One region of the Pantoea sp. nfd-35 genome, then DNA from elsewhere that is predicted to be linked to it. Evidence: riboswitches for the same ligand, from Rfam matches in the RefSeq annotation. Region 1 holds a riboswitch; each other region holds the start of a gene.
What was found. A riboswitch is a leader RNA that binds a small molecule or an ion and turns the genes downstream of it on or off. The one in region 1 is predicted to bind thiamine pyrophosphate.
Positions count from the first base shown of each region.

Region 2: it holds a riboswitch for thiamine pyrophosphate, as region 1 does, so the genes downstream of both, thiM (hydroxyethylthiazole kinase) here and P9J57_RS21150 (FAD-dependent oxidoreductase) in region 1, are expected to answer to the same signal.
Region 3: it holds a riboswitch for thiamine pyrophosphate, as region 1 does, so the genes downstream of both, thiB (thiamine ABC transporter substrate binding subunit) here and P9J57_RS21150 (FAD-dependent oxidoreductase) in region 1, are expected to answer to the same signal.
Region 4: it holds a riboswitch for thiamine pyrophosphate, as region 1 does, so the genes downstream of both, thiC (phosphomethylpyrimidine synthase ThiC) here and P9J57_RS21150 (FAD-dependent oxidoreductase) in region 1, are expected to answer to the same signal.

Region 1 is NZ_CP122404.1:156,110-161,305, reverse strand. It holds gene P9J57_RS21160 (thiazole synthase) at 1-487, opposite strand, end outside; gene thiS (sulfur carrier protein ThiS) at 490-687, opposite strand; gene P9J57_RS21150 (FAD-dependent oxidoreductase) at 684-1,616, opposite strand; TPP riboswitch at 1,755-1,874, opposite strand; gene P9J57_RS21145 (AzlD domain-containing protein) at 1,933-2,253, opposite strand; gene P9J57_RS21140 (AzlC family ABC transporter permease) at 2,250-2,921, opposite strand; gene P9J57_RS21135 (helix-turn-helix domain-containing protein) at 3,016-3,564, shown strand; gene P9J57_RS21130 (ABC transporter ATP-binding protein) at 3,587-5,020, opposite strand; gene P9J57_RS21125 (ABC transporter permease) at 5,017-5,196, opposite strand, start outside.
Region 2 is NZ_CP122403.1:1,588,165-1,593,360, reverse strand. It holds gene P9J57_RS07465 (mannitol dehydrogenase family protein) at 1-1,054, shown strand, start outside; gene P9J57_RS07460 (GntR family transcriptional regulator) at 1,099-1,785, shown strand; gene thiD (bifunctional hydroxymethylpyrimidine kinase/phosphomethylpyrimidine kinase) at 1,820-2,620, opposite strand; gene thiM (hydroxyethylthiazole kinase) at 2,607-3,407, opposite strand; TPP riboswitch at 3,439-3,535, opposite strand; gene P9J57_RS07445 (lysozyme inhibitor LprI family protein) at 3,687-4,757, shown strand; gene P9J57_RS07440 (hypothetical protein) at 4,764-5,196, shown strand, end outside.
Region 3 is NZ_CP122403.1:3,668,793-3,673,988, forward strand. It holds gene P9J57_RS17105 (MFS transporter) at 1-678, shown strand, start outside; gene P9J57_RS17110 (MFS transporter) at 722-1,900, opposite strand; gene sgrR (HTH-type transcriptional regulator SgrR) at 2,156-3,817, shown strand; TPP riboswitch at 3,853-3,957, shown strand; gene thiB (thiamine ABC transporter substrate binding subunit) at 4,001-4,987, shown strand; gene thiP (thiamine/thiamine pyrophosphate ABC transporter permease ThiP) at 4,963-5,196, shown strand, end outside.
Region 4 is NZ_CP122403.1:4,246,702-4,251,897, forward strand. It holds gene nfi (deoxyribonuclease V) at 1-577, opposite strand, end outside; gene hemE (uroporphyrinogen decarboxylase) at 577-1,647, opposite strand; gene nudC (NAD(+) diphosphatase) at 1,688-2,458, opposite strand; gene P9J57_RS19635 (Rsd/AlgQ family anti-sigma factor) at 2,656-3,159, shown strand; TPP riboswitch at 3,340-3,438, shown strand; gene thiC (phosphomethylpyrimidine synthase ThiC) at 3,524-5,196, shown strand, end outside.

The sequences.
Region 1 (5,196 bases):
ATCCCTCGATATTGCGTAATCCCTGGCCTGAGCCGATAGGCGCCCCCCACGGCATCAGCACTTCACAGCCCGCGTCCAGCAGTTTCTCGCCCACAATCAGATCTTCTGTGGTGTAAGGGAAAACGTGGAAACCCTCTGCACACAAAATACGTGCTGCTTCGACGAGGGCAAAGGGATCGGGCTGTAAGGTATCGGCATGACCGATCACCTCAAGCTTGATCCAGGACGTGGCAAACAATTCCCGCGCCATATGCGCAGTCGTCACGGCTTCTTTCACCGTGTGGCAGCCTGCGGTATTGGGTAAAACGCGTTTATTTAAGGTTTTCAGGAGATCGCGAAAGGCTCCGCCCTGGCTTCCTTCACGACGCAGACTCACCGTAATAATCTCGGCGCCGGATGCGCCAACGGCCTGTTGCAGAATATCCGGCGAGGGATAACCTGCAGTACCCAGTAAAAAACGTGACTGTCCGCTAAAGTCATAAAACATCGTTAGCCTCCCTGCATCGGCGATAACACTTCAAGACGACAACCCGCCACAAGCGGCTCTGAGGAATAGCGCTCCCGGGGAACAAATTCGCCGTTCACGGCACTGGCGACACAGCCAGCATCGATATGTTGTTCCACGAGTAATTCAGCCAGCGTGCGGGCTTCGGTTTCAATAGCAAGGCCGTTCAGTTCTATTTTCATCGCACTCCCTCGGACGTCAGTTGTTGCATAAGCTTCTCGGCCATCATCGGGGCCAGCAGGAAGCCGTGACGGTACATGCCGTTAATAGAAAAAATGCCATTTTCGTAACGCACTTCGGGCAGATTGTGGCGGTAAGCCGGACGCATACCTGTGCCGCTTTCAATAATGCGTGCTTCGGCGAGGGCGGGATGGATGCTGTAGGCTGCGCTTAACAGTTCCATCATAGCGCGCGCGCTGATTGGGCTGTCATCCTGGCTTTCGACCATGGTCGCGCCCAGCATAAAATGCCCCTGTGCCCTGGGCACCAGATAACAGGGAAAACGCGGGTGCAGCAGGCGAACAGGACGGGAAAACGTTATTTCGTCGGTGTGGAGAATAACCATTTCACCGCGCACGGCACGCAATTCGGGTTGGGATTGCCGGGCATGAATACCCCGGCAATCGATAATTTTCCCGCTGGGTTTACCCGGGTGAAACCGGACCCCCGCATTCAGTAAACGCGTTTGTAATTGTTGCATTGCCAGCCGGGGATCAAGATGACCTTCTGCGGCAAAGAACAAGCCACGGGCAAAACGGTCTTCCAGCGCAGGTTCAATCTCTGCTGGCGTCACCCACTGATGTGATGAGGTCATGTTAGCGAAACGCGTTAACTCAGCACTGTCGCGCGGGGGCGCAATCACCAGGGTACCCTGCTGTTCCACGCCGCTGACCCGGGCCGACCACCATGCCGCAGCATACTGACCCCAGTCAACGACCTGCTGTGGCGCACTTTCCGCTTCGCACCAGGGCGCCAGCATACCGCCAGCCCAGTGCGATGCCGCGCGGCAGTCCGGTAAGGTAATGATTTCGACAGGTTCACCTTGCTCCGCCAGTAGCGTGGCGATACACAGTCCGGACACGCCGCTGCCGAGCACTGACCAGCGGCTCATTGCCAGCCAACCTGACAGGATAACATCAGAAACAGGATTTTCACTTTGGCCTCTCTGTTAACAGTCAGAGACCCGTGATACAAGAAGGGAAAAAGCATGAGCCCGGCAAAAGCAGACTCTGCGGCAAGTATCTGCCTGTGGCAAAGATACCCGTCTTCCTACGCCAGTATCAACTGGGTCAGGTTCTAAGGGTCGCTAAGCCGCGCATTGCGCTATTAGCCTCTCAGTCTCTTTGGCGAGACTCCCCTGACGGGTTCTAGTTTTATTTTAAGCCGCGCCTTACGTCAAGGCTGATGCAGCAATTTGTCGTTAGCGACTAAGGCACATTCAGGTAACGCAGCAGAGCGGTCATACAGGCTGCGCCCAAAATGATGACGATCAGCGGCGCCCTGCGCCAGGCGAGAAAAATGGCAAACGACACGCCCAGCAGCCTTGCCATCCCGGCAAAATGCTGACCTTCGAACAACGTGGTGGTGGCTGCAACGGCCAGTAACAGTACCGTGGCCGCATCGGATAACACATTTTGCGTGCGCTCACTGACAGGCAACCGGTTACCCAGTTTGACGCCCGCATAACGAATGGCATAGGTTCCGGCAGCCAGCAAGGCAATGCCTGCAATTATCATCGGATGATTCATTTACGCGATCTCCACGTAAGCAGCCCTAACAACGAAAACAGAACAGGCATCCCTGCTGGAACAAATGGCGTGACCGCCAGCGACAGCACGGCGCCGGTAGCAGCAGGAATGCGGGTTCGGGGTTTGCGTAACGCCGGGAAGATGAGTGCGATAAGAATGGCGGGAAAAACCGCATCCAGACCGATAACGGAAATATTCGGGATAAACTGGCCAATCGCGGCCCCGAGCATGACGGTGAACGGCCAGATCAATCCGATACCGATGCCGCACAGCCAAAACGCACTGCGGCGTTGAGCCAGCTGCGGCTGAGAGATGCCGAACACCACACTTTCATCGTTCATAATGTGACAGCCGAGCGCCCCCCGCCAGCCTCTGCCCACTAAGTCTTTAACCGCAATGCCAAAGGGAAGATGGCGGGCGTTGACCAGCAAACCTGCCGCGGCAGCGGTTAACGGACTGCCACCGCCGGCAACGATGCCAATAAATAAGAATTCCGATGCGCCAGCCAGCACCAGCGTTGATAACGCCAGCGGTACCCAAAACGGAAAGCCATCAGCAGTGGCGAGCGACCCGTAAGACAGGCCGACAATGCCATCTGCGATACAGACCAGAAAAATTGCTTTTATAACGCCTTTATCCAGCGTGAATTTTTTTGCCAGCATCAACATCGAATCCCATAACGAACGATAAATCCATTATAATGGACATCGGATATGTATTACAAGACGAACGATACGTTCATTTTAACGAACAGGAAAAGTGATGAGCACGCCCATTGATATCATTGCCCGAGGTTTAGTAAGAGAACGCCAGCGTGCCGGCCTGACGCTGGCTGAAGTTGCTCGCCGGGCGGGGATTGCAAAATCGACCCTGTCTCAGCTTGAAGCCGGTAACGGCAATCCGGGTATTGAGACGTTGTGGTCGCTGTGTGTCGCGCTCAATATTCCATTTGCACGCCTGATGGAGCCGGAAACGAACCGGTTACAGGTTATTCGCCGCGGAGAAGGCCCCACGGTGGCTGCTGAGCAGGCTGATTACAAAGCCGTCTTACTGGCAACCTGTCCACCGGGCGCACGACGGGATATCTATCTGCTGCACATACAGCCCGGCAGCGAACGCTGCTCACAGCCGCATTCACCGAATACCATCGAACATTTAATTTTGACGCAAGGGCGCGCAGAGGTTGGGCCGGTTGATTCACCCGTTGAGCTTGAGGTAGGCGATTACATCAGCTACCCGGGCGACACTGAGCATATTTTTCGTGCGCTTGAGCCAGATACGCTGGCTGTGCTGGTCATGGAGCATGTGTGAAGGCAGGTTTCCCTGCCTTCGGTTAAATACAGACTTCCTGGGCTATTGCGGCGCTCTGGCTGAGGGAGGCCAGTGAGATAACACGATGCGCGCTTTTCTCCAGTAAAGCGAGATCGTGGCTGACCAGCAAAATGGCGCAGCGTTGCTGTGTTGCCAGTTCGCTAATCAACGCCAGCGTCTGCTGCTGAACGACAGGATCCAGGCGCGACGTCGGCTCATCCGCGAATAAAAACACAGGGTCCAGTAACATCACCCTGAGCAGTGAAAAGCGCTGAAGCTCGCCGCCTGACAAACCTGAAGCCGGACGGTTCAGCAACGCGTGCGCTAATCCCAGTTGTGCCATCAGTTCATCACGTCGTTTCACCGTGGCGTGGTGCAGCCGCAGAACATCATCGATAACCCTGGCCATCGCGATGTCAGGTGGAAATATGGCTGAGGGATCCTGATAAAGTTTTTGGTAACGTAACCTACTGGCAGCCCCTGGACGCACGACCTTGCCCGCATCGGGCGTTATCAAACCGCATAGCGTATCCCCCAGGCTACTTTTACCGCAGCCGCTTTCGCCGTAAAGCCCCACGATTTCGCCAGCCCGGAAGATTAGCGAGGCATTGTGAAATAGTTGCTTCCCTGACCGTTTCAGAGAAAGGCCCTCTGTCTGTAACACGATGGTTTCATCACAGGGTACTCGCGAGCCTGGCGCCCAGGCCTCAGGATCGGCCGCCAACAGCAGTTGGGTGTAAGGCGCTTGTGGACGGTATAACACCTGCCCGGCGCTGCCCTGCTCAACGACTTTGCCTTTATGCATCACCATGACCTCACCACCTAACTGCCGGGCCAGTGCAATGTCGTGCGTGATCGTCAGCAAGGTTTCACCCTGAGCCACCGCCGTATTTAACAGGTTACCCATTTCATCCCGCCGCGCGACGTCCAGCCCTTTAGTCGGCTCGTCTGCAATCAGCAGCGTCGCGCCCCCCGCGCGAGCAGCCGCGAAGCAAACCCGCTGGGCCATTCCCCCTGAAAGCTGCCAGGGAAAACGCGCAGAGGCATGCGCAAGCCCCAGTTGGTCGAGTGCCTGTGCCGCGGCCTGTTGTGCATCCCTCCTGGCTAAGCCCCGCACGTACCGGTAACCTTCCGCGACCTGAGCGCTGACACGCATTGTTGGATCGAGCGCCAGCCCGGGTTCCTGGGGCAAAGACGCGATGCGATGCCCCCACTGAGCGCGAAGACGGGCCAGATCGGTTTGGAGATCATAACGTTGTCCGTCAATCTCAACCGTGCCTGTGGCACGGAGTCCTTCTGGTAACGCCCCCATGATGGCCTGGGCGAACAGACTTTTTCCCGATCCGGTTTCGCCCACCAGCGTCATGGGTTTGCCCGGCTGAATGACCATGCTCACGGGCTCGACGATGCAGTCTTCGGCGTAAACGGCGACCTGTTTAATTACTATGCCCGTCATATCCGATCCTTATTCACTAATAAATTCATGCCAGTCAGTAACAAAAAAAGCACCAGCACGGGCTGGAGTAGAAGCCAGGGCGCTTCCCAGGCATAGGGAAAAAGTTCTGTCATCATCAGCCCCAGTTCTGGTGTCGGTGGGCGAACCCCCACGCTGATGAATCCCAATGCGGACAC
Region 2 (5,196 bases), on a different replicon from region 1:
CGTTCAGCACGCGGATATTCAGCACGATCTGGCGCAGCCGGACCAGCCGCACTCTCTGCCGGGTCTGATTGTCGCGGCAATCCGCCGCCGCCGTGAACGGGGAGTCGCGCCATTTAGCGTGATGTCCTGCGACAATATGCCAGAAAACGGCCGCGTAACCCGTAATGTCGTGATGCAGCTGGCCCGGCACTACGATGCCTCCCTGGCTGACTATATCCAACAGAACCTCACCTTTCCCTCCACCATGGTGGACCGTATCGTGCCCGCCATGAATGACGCGGCATTTGACGCCCTGCAACAGCGCATCGGTTCACGGGATCCGGTCGCCGTTGAAGCTGAACCTTTTTTTCAGTGGGTGATCGAGGACCATTTTGTCAGCGGCCGACCGGACTGGGATAAAGCGGGCGCTCAACTGGTGCAGGATGTTCTACCGTTTGAGCAGATGAAGTTGCGCATGCTCAATGGCAGCCATTCGTTTTTAGCTTACCTTGGCTATCTTGCCGGTTACGAACACATCAGCGACTGTATGGCTGATGACGCGTTTCGCGCAGCGGCACGGGCGCTGATGGTCAATGAGCAGGCTCCTACGCTGACCATTCAGGATGTCGATTTATCCGCCTATGCCGATGCGCTTATCGCCCGCTTTGCCAATCGGGCGATTAAGCATCGGACTTATCAGATTGCGACCGACGGGACCCAGAAGCTGCCCCAGCGCTTTCTCGACAGCCTGCGTTGGCATCTGGACCACGGCACGCCGTGTCCCTTGCTGCTGCTGGGCATCGCGGCCTGGATGCGCTATGTCAGCGCAGTGGACGAAAAAGGCGAGCCCATCGAGATCCGCGATCCGCTGAACGCACAACTGGCCACTTGCGTAGCGGAAAGTGATGACGGTGAAGCTCGCGTGCGGGCGTTACTCAACATCAGCAGGGTATTTGGCGACGATCTTGCTAAAAACGATGCGCTGGTGAAACAACTTACCGCCTGTTACCTGCAGCTTGCCGCTCAGGGAGCCCGTGCCAGCGTCCAGCAGGCCATTGCCGGTCCTGAGGTCTGATGCGATCGCCTGATGCCCAGGCCGAAGATAAAACGGACAGCGATATGACACTTTCTTACACCATTACCACCAGCGAACCGGTGAATCAGCAGGTTTACCGCTATCTGCGCCGCGATATCGTGACGTGCGTAATTCAGCCGGGCGCACTGCTCTCGGAAAAAGAGGTTTCCGCCCGGTTCAACCTCTCACGTCAGCCGGTGCGGGAAGCCTTTATCAAGCTCGCGGAGGCCGGTCTGGTTCAGATCCTGCCGCAGCGCGGCACCTTTGTGCGCAGGATCTCGGCTAAACGGGTCGAAGATGGTCGTTTCATTCGTGAGGCCGTGGAGATTGCCGTGGTCCGTCGCGCTGCTGAGGAAATCGAAGAGTCAGGGCTGATGGCGCTGGAGCATAACCTGCAACTGCAACGCATCACCGCTGCCCGTGGCGATAGCCAGATGTTCTTAAGCCTGGACGATGAGTTTCATCGCCTCATCGCTGAGAGCATCGGCTGTCCGCTGGCGTGGGAAACGGTTGAAAACATCAAAGCCACCATGGATCGGGTACGCTATTTAACCCTGAATGACGTTGCGCCCGCCGAAACCCTGATAGAACAGCATGATGCTATTTTTGCGGCGCTGAAGGCAAACGATCCCGTCAAGGCTGAGGCGGCGTTGCGCCATCATTTGCAGGCCATGATGTTTTCGATCACCCCAGTCATCAAGCAAAACAGCGCCTGGTTTGAAGAGGATTAACGCCTTGCCAGTCTGCAAGGCGAAACACGATGGGCTACCACCACTGATGGAAATGGTGCACCGGCCCAATCCCGTTGCCCACTTCCAGCGAATCTGCCGCCAGTAATGCCTGCTGCAGCCAGGCTTTCGCTTCACTGATCGTCGCTTCCCAGCTGTCATGCCGGGGACGTAAGGCCGCGAGCGCGGCGGACAGTGTACAGCCAGTGCCGTGCGTATGACGCGTGTTTACCCGCACGCTGCTAAAGCGCTGACGCCCTGCCCGAGTTAGCAGCCAGTCCGGGCTTTCATCACCATCGAGATGACCGCCTTTCATCAGCACTGCCTGGCAACCCAGCGCCAGTAGCGCTTCGCCCTGGGTGAGCATCTCATCTTCATTGAGGGCAACCTGGCATCCCAGCAGTGCAGCGGCTTCGGGCAGGTTTGGCGTAATCAATGACACCTGTGGCAATAAACGATCTCGCACACAGGCAATCGCATCCGGATTCAGCAGGGCATCGCCGCTTTTAGCCACCATCACCGTATCCAGCACCACAAAGGGAATTTCCCGCCGCTGCAGGCCATGGGCCACCCGCTCGACAATTTCTGTTTCAGACAGCATGCCAATCTTCGCACTGTCGATGCGCACATCATCCAGCACCGAGTCCAGCTGGGCGGTCACAAACTCTGGCGCAACGCGGTATACCGACTGCACGCCGCAGGTATTCTGCGCCACCAGCGCCGTGATCACACTGGTACCGTACGCGCCCAGTGCAGAGAAGGTTTTCAGATCGGCCTGGATACCGGCCCCGCCGCTGGGATCGGTCCCTGCAATCGTCAGGGCATTAATGCGTTTCATCAGGTGCCTCCAGCGTCCAGAGTGCATCCAGGAAAGCAGGCGCAAAGCTACCCGGTCCATCTGCATCCTGCGCGGCCTTTTCTCCAGCCAGCGCCATCACCCGACAGGCGCAGGCGATGTTGATCAGTCGGTCACCTGGCAAACAGGCAAAGGCCGCAACCACCGCTGAAAGCGCACAGCCGGTGCCGACCACCCGCGTCATTAACGGCGAACCGCCCGTAATCGCCCAGGTGCGCTGCCCATCGGTGACATAGTCTACTTCGCCGGTCACGACGACACAGGTATCAAAAGCTTTTGCCAGCTGTTGGGCAGCCTGCAGCGCGGCTTCGGCCGAATGCAGGCTGTCAACACCGCGTCCGCCTGCTGCCTGCTGCGCCAGCGACAGAATCTCTGAGGCATTGCCGCGCACCACTGCAGGCGACTGCGCGAGCAGCTGCTTGCAAAACACGGTGCGCAGCGTCAGCGCGCCGACCGCCACCGGATCCAGTGTCCAGGGCGTGCCCGCCTGATTTGCTGCAAGCACCGCAGCCTGCATCGCTTGCTTACGATCGTGGGTTAGCGTACCGACATTGATAAGCAGCGCATCGGCAACCGCGCTAAACTGCGCCGCTTCTTCAGCGTCGATAACCATGGCCGGAGAGGCATTAAGGGCGAGTAAAACGTTAGCGGTTAGCGTTTGCACCACATCGTTGGTCATACAGTGCACCAGCGGTGACTGACGGCGAAACTGTTGCAGAATGGGCGCGCATTGCGCATCAGAAAGGTGTTGCGGTTGATGTGTCATCATAACTCCCAACCGGCGGACAAGAAGGCGAATGCGGTCAGGCATCAGACTTCCCTACGCTGGCATTATCCAGATCAGGTAATACGGGTTTTTCTCAGCCTTCACAAAGAAGGGCACCCCGAGTCGTCAGGTAAATTCACTTTACCCGTCATCAGCATAAGGTTGAGCCACTGGCAAAGCAACCTTGCCCGCATCAAATCAGATCGTTTAATCCGGGTTTATATTCAACACGCCTTCTTGGGCTTATTCTTGAGATAACAATTATTTACTCAGAGTATCCTGATGAAAACTGGCTTCAGCCTGGTCGCATATTTTATAAAACTGGCGTTACTCATGTCAGGATTGATGCTGGCATTTCAGGCGAGTGCCGCCCCCAGTTTTTCATGTGCGCATCCCAGCGCAATCGAAAAGGTGATTTGTCAGAGCCAGACGTTATCGGCAAAAGATCGGTTAATGGCGCATTTTTTTGATCTCGCGAAAAAAAACGCCACGGCCGGACCTTCGGGGCTCATTACCGCACAACGGCAATGGTTAAAAAACCTGACTAAAATGTGTCTCACTGACCCTCAAGAAAAACGCATTGAAGGATACTACGATCAACGGCTTTTTGAACTCGCTGTCATGGTTCTTTATACCCATCATGGCGAAGCCATTAAGCAAATTCGTAAAATAAATCCCGAGTTAGTGAACATATACGAAGCGATTTATCAGTTTACTTCTCTTCCAGCAGGTTCAACCAGGCATAATAAGGTCACCGAACTCATTCGACCCGCTTTCGAAGTAACAGATAACCACATATTCGAAGATAAAATTCCTGATGCAGAAAGCGCAGCAGAAAATACCAACAACTTCGGCATGTTTCTCTGGCTCATTGCCGAAAATAATCCAGAATCACTTATTATCCCCTGCGAGGCATTTTTACGGCATCCACAAAATATCGTCTGGCTGGAACCGCTGGCCGGTGGTGCAATTGACAGCCGAACCCCCATCAGTGACTGCGAACAAACTCAGCCCACACTGCCGTTGTTTAAGCAATTTATTCATCTGGCGGAAGATGCCACCCCTGTTAGCACAGGGACCATTCGTTTTACAATTTATGCCATTACGCGGGCGGAAATTTCAGCCACGTTAAGTCACAGCATGAAGTTTTTAAAGTCCATCCAATACGGAAAAAATAGCTTATCTGACGACGCACAGCAGTTTATCAAGCAGCATACTGAAGGCTACCAGAATAGCCTTATTGAGCTGGCACACTACTACCAACATGCGTTTAACATGCCGGCGGATACGGCGAATAGCGAAGCCAGACGTTCAATCACGATCCTGCTAAATAACATTACCGATGATGAGTAATAAAAAATGTTAAAAGACGATGAAGCGCCATCTAATATCAAAGGCTTAATTAGCTTACCGCTGATTGTGATTATTGCACTTCTGATGATTATGGCTTATACATCTGTGTCTTCTGGTACATTTATCTTTTCTTTAATAGGGGGCACTTTAATATTAATAAGTTGGGCAATGTGGTTAATATGCGAACTTGTTGCATCTATTTGGGAACGCCGTTGGAAAGATGTCGCGAAAGTTATTTCCCTGCCATTCATTTTCGCTGGCTTAGTGTTCCTTTCTGTCACAGAGTTTAACTATATCAAGTTATTTTTGATTTACCCTAGTTATTATCCCCTTTTTGATATTGCACAATACTACACTCATCAGCCAGTCATCATAAAATGGGATGAGTTTAATGAGGGATTTACCGATCTCGTCTATGCACCTGAAGGTCAGTGGCAAG
Region 3 (5,196 bases), on a different replicon from region 1:
CAGGAAGAAATTGATTACATTATCAATAATGAACCCATTGAAACATTAAAAAACGCGCCCTTTAATTGGCCCGATGCCAAACGTTTACTCTGCTGCCGGCAAATTATTGGTGCCAGTCTCGGACAATTCGCTGGAAATACGACCCTGGTGTTTTTTCTGACATGGTTTCCCACCTATTTAGCGAAAGAACGGCAACTGGAATGGCTTCAGGTGGGCTTTTTCTCTGTATGGCCATTTATGGCTGCCGCTGTAGGCGTTATTTTTGGCGGGTGGCTCTCAGATAAACTGTTGAATGCAACAGGATCTATTAATCTGAGCCGAAAACTTCCGGTTATTAGCGGCCTGGTGCTTTCCGGCACGATTATTGCGGCTAACTGGATGAGTTCAGACAGCGCCGTTATCATCGTTATGTCCATTGCCTTTTTTGGACAAGGCATGGTCGGTCTGGGCTGGACAATAATCGCAGATATTGCCCCGGCTTCTATGGCAGGACTCACTGGTGGTATATTTAACTTTTGCGCCAATATGGCTTCGATTTTAGCGCCCCTGATTATCGGCATTATCATTTCAATGACAAGCAGCTTTTTTTATGCGCTCGTGTATATCGGTATCACTGCGGTGATTGGCTTAGTCGCCTATATCTTTATCATTGGCGATATTAAGCGGATTGTGCTCTAAAGCACCGTTCCCCCGGCACTGTTATGCCGGGGGAACGTGCTTATTAAACGTCTTTAACGTTGCGTATCATTCCCAGCGTCAGTAAAGCAATCGCGGCAATCACCCAGTAAACGCTGCCGTGACCAAAATGTTCAACCAGTATGCCCTGAAATAACCCCGCCAAAATAATGCCGGTCGAAATGCTGTTGGTAAACAGGGTTGTGGCTGCGCCCGCCCGCCCCGGCATCAGATCCTGAAACCACAACATTCCAATGCCCGCAACAACGCCGATAAACAGGGCGTTGAACACCTGCAGGACCAGCAGCGCCAGGTGGCTGTGAAACAGAATCAGGCCGCTGTAAAACACAACGGCGGAGGCCACCGCGCCCACCATCATCTTTCGCTTACCCCAACGTTTGGCATAGAAACCGGCCAGGATCATGACCGGGATTTCCAACCCGGCGGCCGTGCCCATTAAGAGACCGGCAAGCTTTTCGGGCAGGCCCAGATCGTTGCTGATCCACAGCGGCATATCGATAATGTACATGGTGTTACAGGTCCACATCAGCGTTGATGCGGCAAACAAAATGCGCACGTCACGAATCCGCCAGCCGCTCAGGGGGATCCCGCCCGACTGCATCAGGGAAGCCGCGCGCGGCACCGAGGGCACGGTAAACCAGATCAGCAGGAAACAGAGAAAAAACAAGCCGGCCGCCACGCTGAACAGCGTAACGAAACCAAAATTCAGCGCCAGCGCAAACGACAGCGGTGGCCCAATCACCCACGCCAGCGACACCTGAGCGCGCATAATGGAACTGAACATCACCACTTCGCGCGAGGAACTGTCGGCATATTCTCGCGCCAGCGCAAAGAGCTGCGGCATGGCGACGTTCGCCAGCGACGATAACAGCACGCCCAGCGTTATCAGCGTCAGGTAATGGCGGGTAAACGCGAACAGTATGGCGTTTGCCAGGGCAAGGATACAGCACACTAAGATGATATTCCGCCGATCGCCAACGCTGTCGGAGCGCTTTGCGATCATCATGCTGACCACAATGCCGGCGATGGCATTGATGGTAAAAAACAGCCCGACCCACAGCGGTGGCACCTGTACTTCTCGCGATAAAAACAGGCTCAGCGTCGGCGCCTGCAGCGCACCGGCCACGCCGAGGATAAAGGCTGTCACCATAAAAGCCAAAAAGACCGGATTGAAACGGCGCGAGAACGATAACAAAGATTTCATGCCTTATCCCTGACAGAACAACGGGAGAAACGGGAACAATGGAACCCCGACCCAAACCTACAACGTAAAAAAAACCAGCAGAATAACCCTGCTGGCGAAATCGTAACACACTACTCAGAAGGGACAGACATCGCTGCCAGTCCATGTCAGAGCGCCATTCATTACTGAATGCCTCCCGCTCTTCCAATACAGGAAAGATTGCCTCTAAAATGGGGTAAGAAAAACAGAGCACCTTTATCAGGGAGTTCCTCTTTTATGTCGTCATCACGTCTGAAGCAGCAGTTCATTCGTCTGTGGCAAAATTGCCAGGGACAACCACAGGAAACAACCCTGGGCGAACTGGCTGATTTGCTGCACTGTTCGCGTCGCCATATGCGAAACCTGCTCAACAGAATGCAAGCGGCTGGCTGGCTCACCTGGCAGGCCGAAGCCGGACGGGGCAAACGTTCCCTGATGACCTTCTGCTACACCGGGCTGGCGCTCCAGCAGCAGCGTGCCGAAGATCTTCTGGAGCAGGATCGTATCGATCAGTTAGTCCAGCTGGTGGGGGATAAAGATCAGGTCAGACAGATGATCAGCGCCCACCTGGGGCGGAGCTTCCGCCAGGGCAAACATATTTTGCGCGTCCTCTATTATCGCCCTCTGCTGAATCTGTTACCCGGTCCGCCCCTGCGCCGTTCGGAAACCCATATTGCCCGCCAGATCTTTAGCGGCCTGACGCGCATAAATGAGGAAAAGGGGGAAATCGAGGCCGATATCGCCCATCACTGGCAGCAAACATCCGATCTCCACTGGCGCTTTTATTTACGTCCTGCCATTCGTTTTCATCATGGCCGGGAGCTGGACATGGCCGATGTGATCGCAAGCCTGGAACGCCTGCGTCAGTATCCCCTGTTTTCTCATATCCAACGGCTCGACTCACCGGCCCCCTGGACCCTGGATATCTATCTGGATCAGCCCGACAGCTGGCTGCCCTGGCTGCTGGGCAGCGTCAGCGCCATGATTCTGCCACGGGAATGGCCTGAAATTCGCGATTTTGCCCGTCAACCTTTGGGAACAGGTCCTTATCGGGTCGTCCGTAATCAGCACAGCCAGTTGAAGATAGAAGCGTTTGACGACTACTTTGGCTATCGCGCGCTGATCGATGATGTGTCGGTGTGGGTACTGCCAGAGATCAGTGACGAGCTGGTTTATGCAGGGGTTCGCCTGCAGGGCGAAAAAGCCGATGAGAAACAGGAAGAGAGCCGGCTTGAAGAAGGTTGCTACTATTTACTGTTCGATCAGCGTTCAGAAAAAATGGCCGATCGAGACATTCGACGCTGGCTCAGCGACCTGCTTAACCCGATTGCACTCCTCAATAATGCGGGCAGGGGTTATCAGCGCTACTGGTTCCCGGCTTACGGCCTGCTACCCCGCTGGCACCATCGCCGCGATCTGACCCCAGTGGACAAACCGGCGGGCCTCACGAGCCTGACGTTAACCTGGTATAACCAGCATATTGAGCATGTCAGTATTACGGATGCCTTACGTCCGTTGCTGGCAGAACAGGGCGTTACGTTGAACACCCGGGAAGTCAGTTACGAAAGCTGGCATCAGGGCGAAGGCGAGAGTGATATCTGGCTGGGCAGCGTCAATTTTACCCTGCCCCTCGAATATTCCCTGTTTGCCCTGTTATACGAAACGCCGTTGATGCAGCACTGTATGCCTGTTAACTGGCAGCAGGATGCCACGCGCTGGCGTGAAAAAACGCTCTCCCTCGCTGAATGGGGTAAATATCTGGTGGAAAATAGCTGGCTTCATCCGCTGTTTCATCACTGGCTGCTGCTGGAGGGCCAGCGCAGTATGCGCGGCGTGCGGATGAATACATTGGGCTGGTTTGATTTTAAATCCGCCTGGTTTGCCCCGCCTACGCTGTGAGCCTTTCCCCTTGCGCATTTAATGACTAGAATGTGGCGTTCTCAACGGGGTGCCCCTTTCCACAGTGTCAGGGCGCTGAGAAATACCCGTCGAACCTGAATCGGTTAATACCGACGTAGGGATTTGAGAGGTTGTTTTGCTCAGATCCTTTGCGACTCAACCCTGCCGCCCTAGGAGCGCAAAGTGTTAAGAAACGTCCTGCCCGTGCTGCTGTTACTCTCTGCCCCGGTCTTTGCGGCCAAACCTGTCCTGACGGTTTACACCTACGACGCCTTTTCCGCTGACTGGGGGCCGGGTCCGGCCGTCAAAAAAGCCTTTGAAGCCCAGTGCGGTTGCGAGCTGAAATTTGTCGCGCTGGAAGACGGTGTTTCGCTGCTGAACCGTGTACGTATGGAAGGCAAGAACACAAAGGCCGATGTGGTACTAGGCCTGGATAACAACCTTCTGCAGGCCGCGCAGCAAACCGGCCTGTTTGCCAAAAGCGACGTGGATACCCGTGAGCTGCAGGTGCCCGGCGGCTGGAAGGACACCACCTTTGTGCCGTTCGATTACGGTTATTTCGCATTCGTGTACAACAAAAACACGCTAAAAAATCCCCCCACAAGCCTGAAAGAACTGGTCGAAAGCCCAGAGAAATGGCGCGTGATTTATGAAGATCCTCGCACCAGCACGCCAGGCCTTGGCCTGCTGCTGTGGATGCAAAAGGTTTACGGGGACAACGCGCCTGAGGCCTGGCAAAAGCTGGCGAAGAAAACCGTCACGGTCACCAAAGGCTGGAGTGAAGCCTACGGCCTGTTTCTTAAAGGCGAGAGCGATCTGGTGCTGAGCTATACCACGTCACCGGCTTATCACATCATTGAAGAGAAAAAAGATAACTATGCTGCGGCATCCTTCGCCGAAGGCAACTATCTGCAGGTTGAGGTGGCCGCCCGACTGGCGAACAGCAAGCAGCCCAAACTGGCAGAACAGTTTATGCAATTCATGGTTACGCCAGCCTTTCAGAACACCATCCCTACCGGGAACTGGATGTATCCGGTGATCAAAACTGACCTCCCCGCCGGGTTTGCCTCGCTCAGCGTGCCGAAGACAACATTGCAGTTTTCACCGGAAGAGGTTGCCAGCCACCGTTCGCAATGGGTTAGCCAATGGCAACGCGCCGTCAGCCGTTAATCCCTTTCTGGCTGATTCCGGGTTCGCTCGCCACGCTGCTGCTCTGCAGCGTGGCGCTGCTGGCCTTCACAGCACTGTGGATGGCGGCGCCAGCGACCAACTGGCGGTCTGTCCTGCAGGATACGTATCTGCATCATGTTATTGGCTTTTCGTTTAAGCAGGCGCTGCTTTCCGCCCTGCTCTCCTTGCTGCCGGCCATTCCATTGTCC
Region 4 (5,196 bases), on a different replicon from region 1:
TGCACTTTTCTACCCATTCCAGAGCGCTGTCCAGACTGACGCGGTGTCCGGTGGCAACAAACAGCGGGTTACAGCGTGCCTTGCTGCGCCATACCCAGCCAATTTGTTCTCCTTTATCCATCAACGGCTGCCGACTGCCGGGCGTTTCATCCAGCGCCTCAACGTGCCCGCACAGACGCTTTTTCGCAACACCGATAGTGGGAACATCCACCATCAACCCAAAATGCGACGCGACACCAAGCCGGCGCGGATGTGAGATACCATGACCATCGACAAATAGCAGATCGGGCTTCTGCTCCAGCATGTCCCAGGCCGCCAGCAGGGCCGGATACTCACGGAAAGAGAGAAAGCCCGGAATGTAAGGCATGGTGGTATCAATGCGCGCGATGCGATATTCCACCAGCTTCATGGACGGATATTCAAGAATAACCAGTGCCGCACGCGTCACTGCGCCTTCCTGCTCAAAACCGACGTCTGCGCCACCAATAAAGCGTGGCGGCAGCACGTCAAAATCATCCTGCCGTACGACTTCTGCGGCCCGTTGGCGTTGCTCCGCGCGAAGAGCGGCGATATCCATTATGACGCCGAATGATACTGGCGTGACAGACGGTGCACCGCCTCAACAAATACGCCGGCATGCTCGGGTGGAACATCCTGATGGATGCCGTGTCCCAGATTGAAAACGTGGCCTTCACCCTGGCCGAATCCTTCCAGAATCGTTGCCACTTCCTGCTCAATTCGCGCCGGGGGTGCATAGAGCATGGAAGGATCCATATTGCCCTGCAAAGCAACTTTGTGGCCGACACGGCGGCGGGCTTCACTGATATCGATAGTCCAGTCCAGACCTAGTGCATCACAGCCCGTTTCAGCAATGGCTTCCAGCCACTGACCACCATTCTTGGTAAACAAGGTGATGGGTACACGACGGCCTTCGTTCTCATGAAGCACGCTGTCGACAATTTTATGCATGTAGTAAAGCGAGAACTCACGATAGTCGTTCCCGGTTAACACGCCGCCCCAGGTGTCAAAGACCATCACCGACTGCGCACCGGCGCGGATCTGGGCATTAAGATAGAGGATGACACTGTCGGCCAGCTTATCCAGCATGGCGTGCAGCGTGGCAGGCTCGGCATACATCATTTTTTTGATCTTAGTGAAGGCTTTGCTGCTTCCCCCTTCAACCATATAGGTCGCCAGCGTCCAGGGGCTGCCTGAGAAGCCAATCAATGGTACTTCGCCGTTGAGGTTTTTACGGATGGTGCGTACCGCATTCATCACGTAACCCAGCTCCTGTTCAGGATCGGGCACCGGCAGGCGATCAACATCAGCACGGCAGGTAATCGGGTTGGAGAAGCACGGGCCTTCGCCTGTTTCGAAGTATAAACCCAGCCCCATCGCATCAGGGATGGTGAGAATATCACTGAAGAGGATCGCCGCATCCAGCTTAAAGCGACGCAGGGGTTGCAGGGTGACTTCGCAGGCCAGTTCGGCATTTTTGCACAGCGACATAAAATCGCCTGCCTGGGCGCGCGTCGCTTTATATTCCGGCAAATAACGCCCGGCTTGCCGCATCATCCATACGGGGGTGACATCTACAGGCTGGCGTAACAGGGCGCGCAAATAACGGTCGTTCTTCAGTTCACTCATCTCAGGACTCTCTCGGTATCAAGCGAGTAGTGTAGCACTCTCACGCCTCAGCGCGGCAGAGGGCCACCGTATCTTCAATTAATCGACGGGCGACGGTACCGGGCGGCGGCAGTAAAGGCAGCGCATCAAAGCGGAACCATCCGGCGTCCAGCAGCTCTTTGCCGTCATGTTGTAACTCGCCGCCATCATATTCCGCCATAAACGCCATCATCAGAGACTGCGGGAAAGGCCAGGGCTGCGAGGTAACATAGCGGACATTCTTCACACGCACGTTGCTCTCTTCCATTACCTCGCGCGCGACGGCCTGTTCAATGGTTTCGCCGACTTCGACGAAACCGGCCAGCACAGTGTAAATGTTATTACGCTGGCGCGCATGGTTAGCCAACAGGATCTCGTCCCCCCGGCGAATGGCGACGATAATGCAGGGCGCAATCTGTGGATAGTAGCGTTCACGGCAGTGGCTGCACAGGCAGGCAAATTCACGCTTGCTGGCGTGCATCTCATGGCCGCAGTAGCCACACCAGCGGTGAGAGCGATAAAATTCGGCCAGCTGTACACCGCGCCCTGCCAACTGAAACAGTCCCGGATCTTCGTTAAGTAACTGCCGCAAAGACAGCATATCCTCCGAACGTGTTTCGCAAATCAGCCAGACATTCTCCCCCTGCCATTCGCCAATTACGCGCCCCTGATGACCCGTCAGGCCAAAATGCTGCGCATTACCGTGAGGCAGGTCTCCTTGCGGTAACCAAATTTTTTGTTCACTGCTGACAATCCACCATCCAGCGTCTACGCTTGAAATTTCGCATTGCATTTATTTCGTCATCCTTAGCGTCAACCCGCACGCTGAAGTCCCGATGTTAAGTGTGTAGATGAACAACTATACCCAAATAATTCTGGTTGCAAGACGGCAACACGCTTATTTCTCCCCGGCAGGCTCGTGGAAAACAAGCGCACTTGACGCATCGCTAATCTGAAATATGAAGGTGCATAACTCATACGGAGTTAACTATGCTCAACCAGTTAGACGTTCTGACCAAACGCGTAGGTGGCAGTAATGAACTGGTCGATTCATGGCTGGCCGCTCGCCGCCAGTTACTGGTTTCTTATTACCATTTGGTCGGTATCAAGCCAAAGAAAGAGGCACTGACGCGTCTGGATGAACAGGCACTTGATAACTTTTGCCATAATCTGGTCGATTACCTTTCATCCGGCCACTTCAGCCTCTATCAACGCCTGATCGGAGAAATGGACGGTACCAGTCCGCTGTTGGCAGCAACGCAGATTTATCCCTCGCTGGAAGCCAACACCGAACAACTGATGAAGCTGTATGACGGACACCTGCAGCAGGCGATTGATGACGATAACTACGTCACCTTTCAGAATGCGCTATCGGAGGTCGGAGAAGCCCTGGAAGGACGCTTTACGCTTGAGGACAAACTCATCCAGATGGCATGGGATAATCACCTAACCCCGCCCGTGGCTAACGACAGCGAAATTGCCCGCCCCGCCTAAAACCTAATCGATTGTAAAAGACTTGTGATTAGCCAAAAGCCCCCTTATGCTGAGTGGGCTTTACGTTTAACGCCGAACGTAGTCGGTGTTTACGGTTGATACGTCATCTACGGGCGCTGTTCATGCTATCCCTTTTTCCGGGGTGAAGCCGATCGGGCGCCGTAGCGAAATCGTTGAAACCTCATCTTGTCGGAGTGCCTAAGGGCTGAGACCGTTAATTCGGGATCCGCGGAACCTGATCAGGTTAGAACCTGCGAAGGGAACAAGAGTAAATTTATACGGTACGCCACCGAATGGTGTCAGCAGTGCCGTTACTCCTTCCGAACTCCGGACAAGCAACCTTCCCTCTTACTGGAATATTGCTATGTCTACTGCTAAAACGACCCGTCGCGAACAACGTGCTCAGGCACAGGAATTCATTGACTCTCTTCAGGGCGGCAGCGCCTTCCCTAATTCAAAACGTATCTGGCTTACCGGCAGCCGCGATGATATCCGTGTCCCAATGCGGGAAATTCAACTCAGCCCTACCCTGACCAGCGGCAGTAAAGAAGCGCCGGTTTATGAGGAGAATGAGCCCGTTCCGGTTTACGATACGGCCGGTGCCTATGGCGATCCCGCCGCACAAATCGACGTGCATCGGGGGCTGGATAAACTGCGGGCGCGCTGGATTGAAGAGCGGAATGACAGCGAAAATCTGGTGCAAATCAGCTCTGCCTACACGCAACAGCGGCTGGCCGATGACGGCCTGGATCACTTGCGTTTTGAACACCTGCCCACACCACGCCGTGCGAAGGCAGGCCACTGCGTTACCCAGCTCCATTATGCTCGTCGGGGCATAATTACGCCGGAGATGGAGTTTATCGCGCTGCGGGAAAATATGGGCCGGGAACGCATCCGCGGCGAGGTGCTGCTGCAGCAGCATCCGGGGCACAGCTTTGGCGCCCATCTGCCAGAAAATATTACCCCTGAGTTTGTGCGTCAGGAAGTGGCTGCCGGGCGCGCTATTATTCCGGCAAATATTAACCATCCCGAATCCGAACCCATGATCATCGGGCGTAACTTTCTGGTGAAAGTGAATGCCAATATCGGCAACTCAGCCGTGACCTCCTCGATTGAAGAAGAGGTTGAAAAGCTGGTGTGGTCAACGCGTTGGGGCGCCGATACCGTCATGGATCTTTCCACCGGCCGCTATATCCACGAAACCCGTGAATGGATTTTGCGTAACAGCCCGGTGCCTATCGGTACGGTACCGATCTATCAGGCGCTTGAGAAAGTTAACGGTGTGGCAGAAGATCTGAACTGGGAAATTTTCCGCGACACATTGCTGGAACAGGCCGAGCAGGGTGTGGATTATTTTACGATTCATGCAGGCGTGCTGCTGCGCTACGTGCCCATGACCGCGAAGCGCCTGACTGGGATTGTCTCGCGTGGTGGTTCCATTATGGCGAAGTGGTGCCTGTCGCATCACAGAGAGAGCTTCCTGTATGAGCACTTCCGCGACATCTGTGAAATTTGTGCGGCCTACGACATCTCATTATCATTAGGTGACGGCCTGCGTCCGGGATCGATTCAGGATGCCAATGACGAAGCGCAGTTTGCGGAACTGCACACCTTAGGTGAGCTGACGAAAATTGCCTGGGAATACGACGTGCAGGTGATGATTGAGGGCCCCGGCCATATTCCCATGCAAATGATCCGTCGCAACATGACCGAACAACTGGAACATTGCCATGAAGCGCCGTTTTACACTCTGGGCCCCCTCACCACTGATATTGCTCCGGGTTACGATCACTTTACCTCCGGCATTGGTGCCGCGATGATTGGCTGGTTCGGCTGCGCCATGCTGTGCTACGTCACGCCCAAAGAGCATTTAGGTCTGCCAAACAAGGAAGATGTTAAACAGGGCTTAATCACGTACAAGATCGCCGCGCACGCAGCCGATCTGGCCAAGGGTCATCCGGGCGCGCAAATCCGCGACAATGCGATGTCCAAAGCACGTTTTGAGTTTCGCTGGGAAGACCAGTTTAATCTTGCACT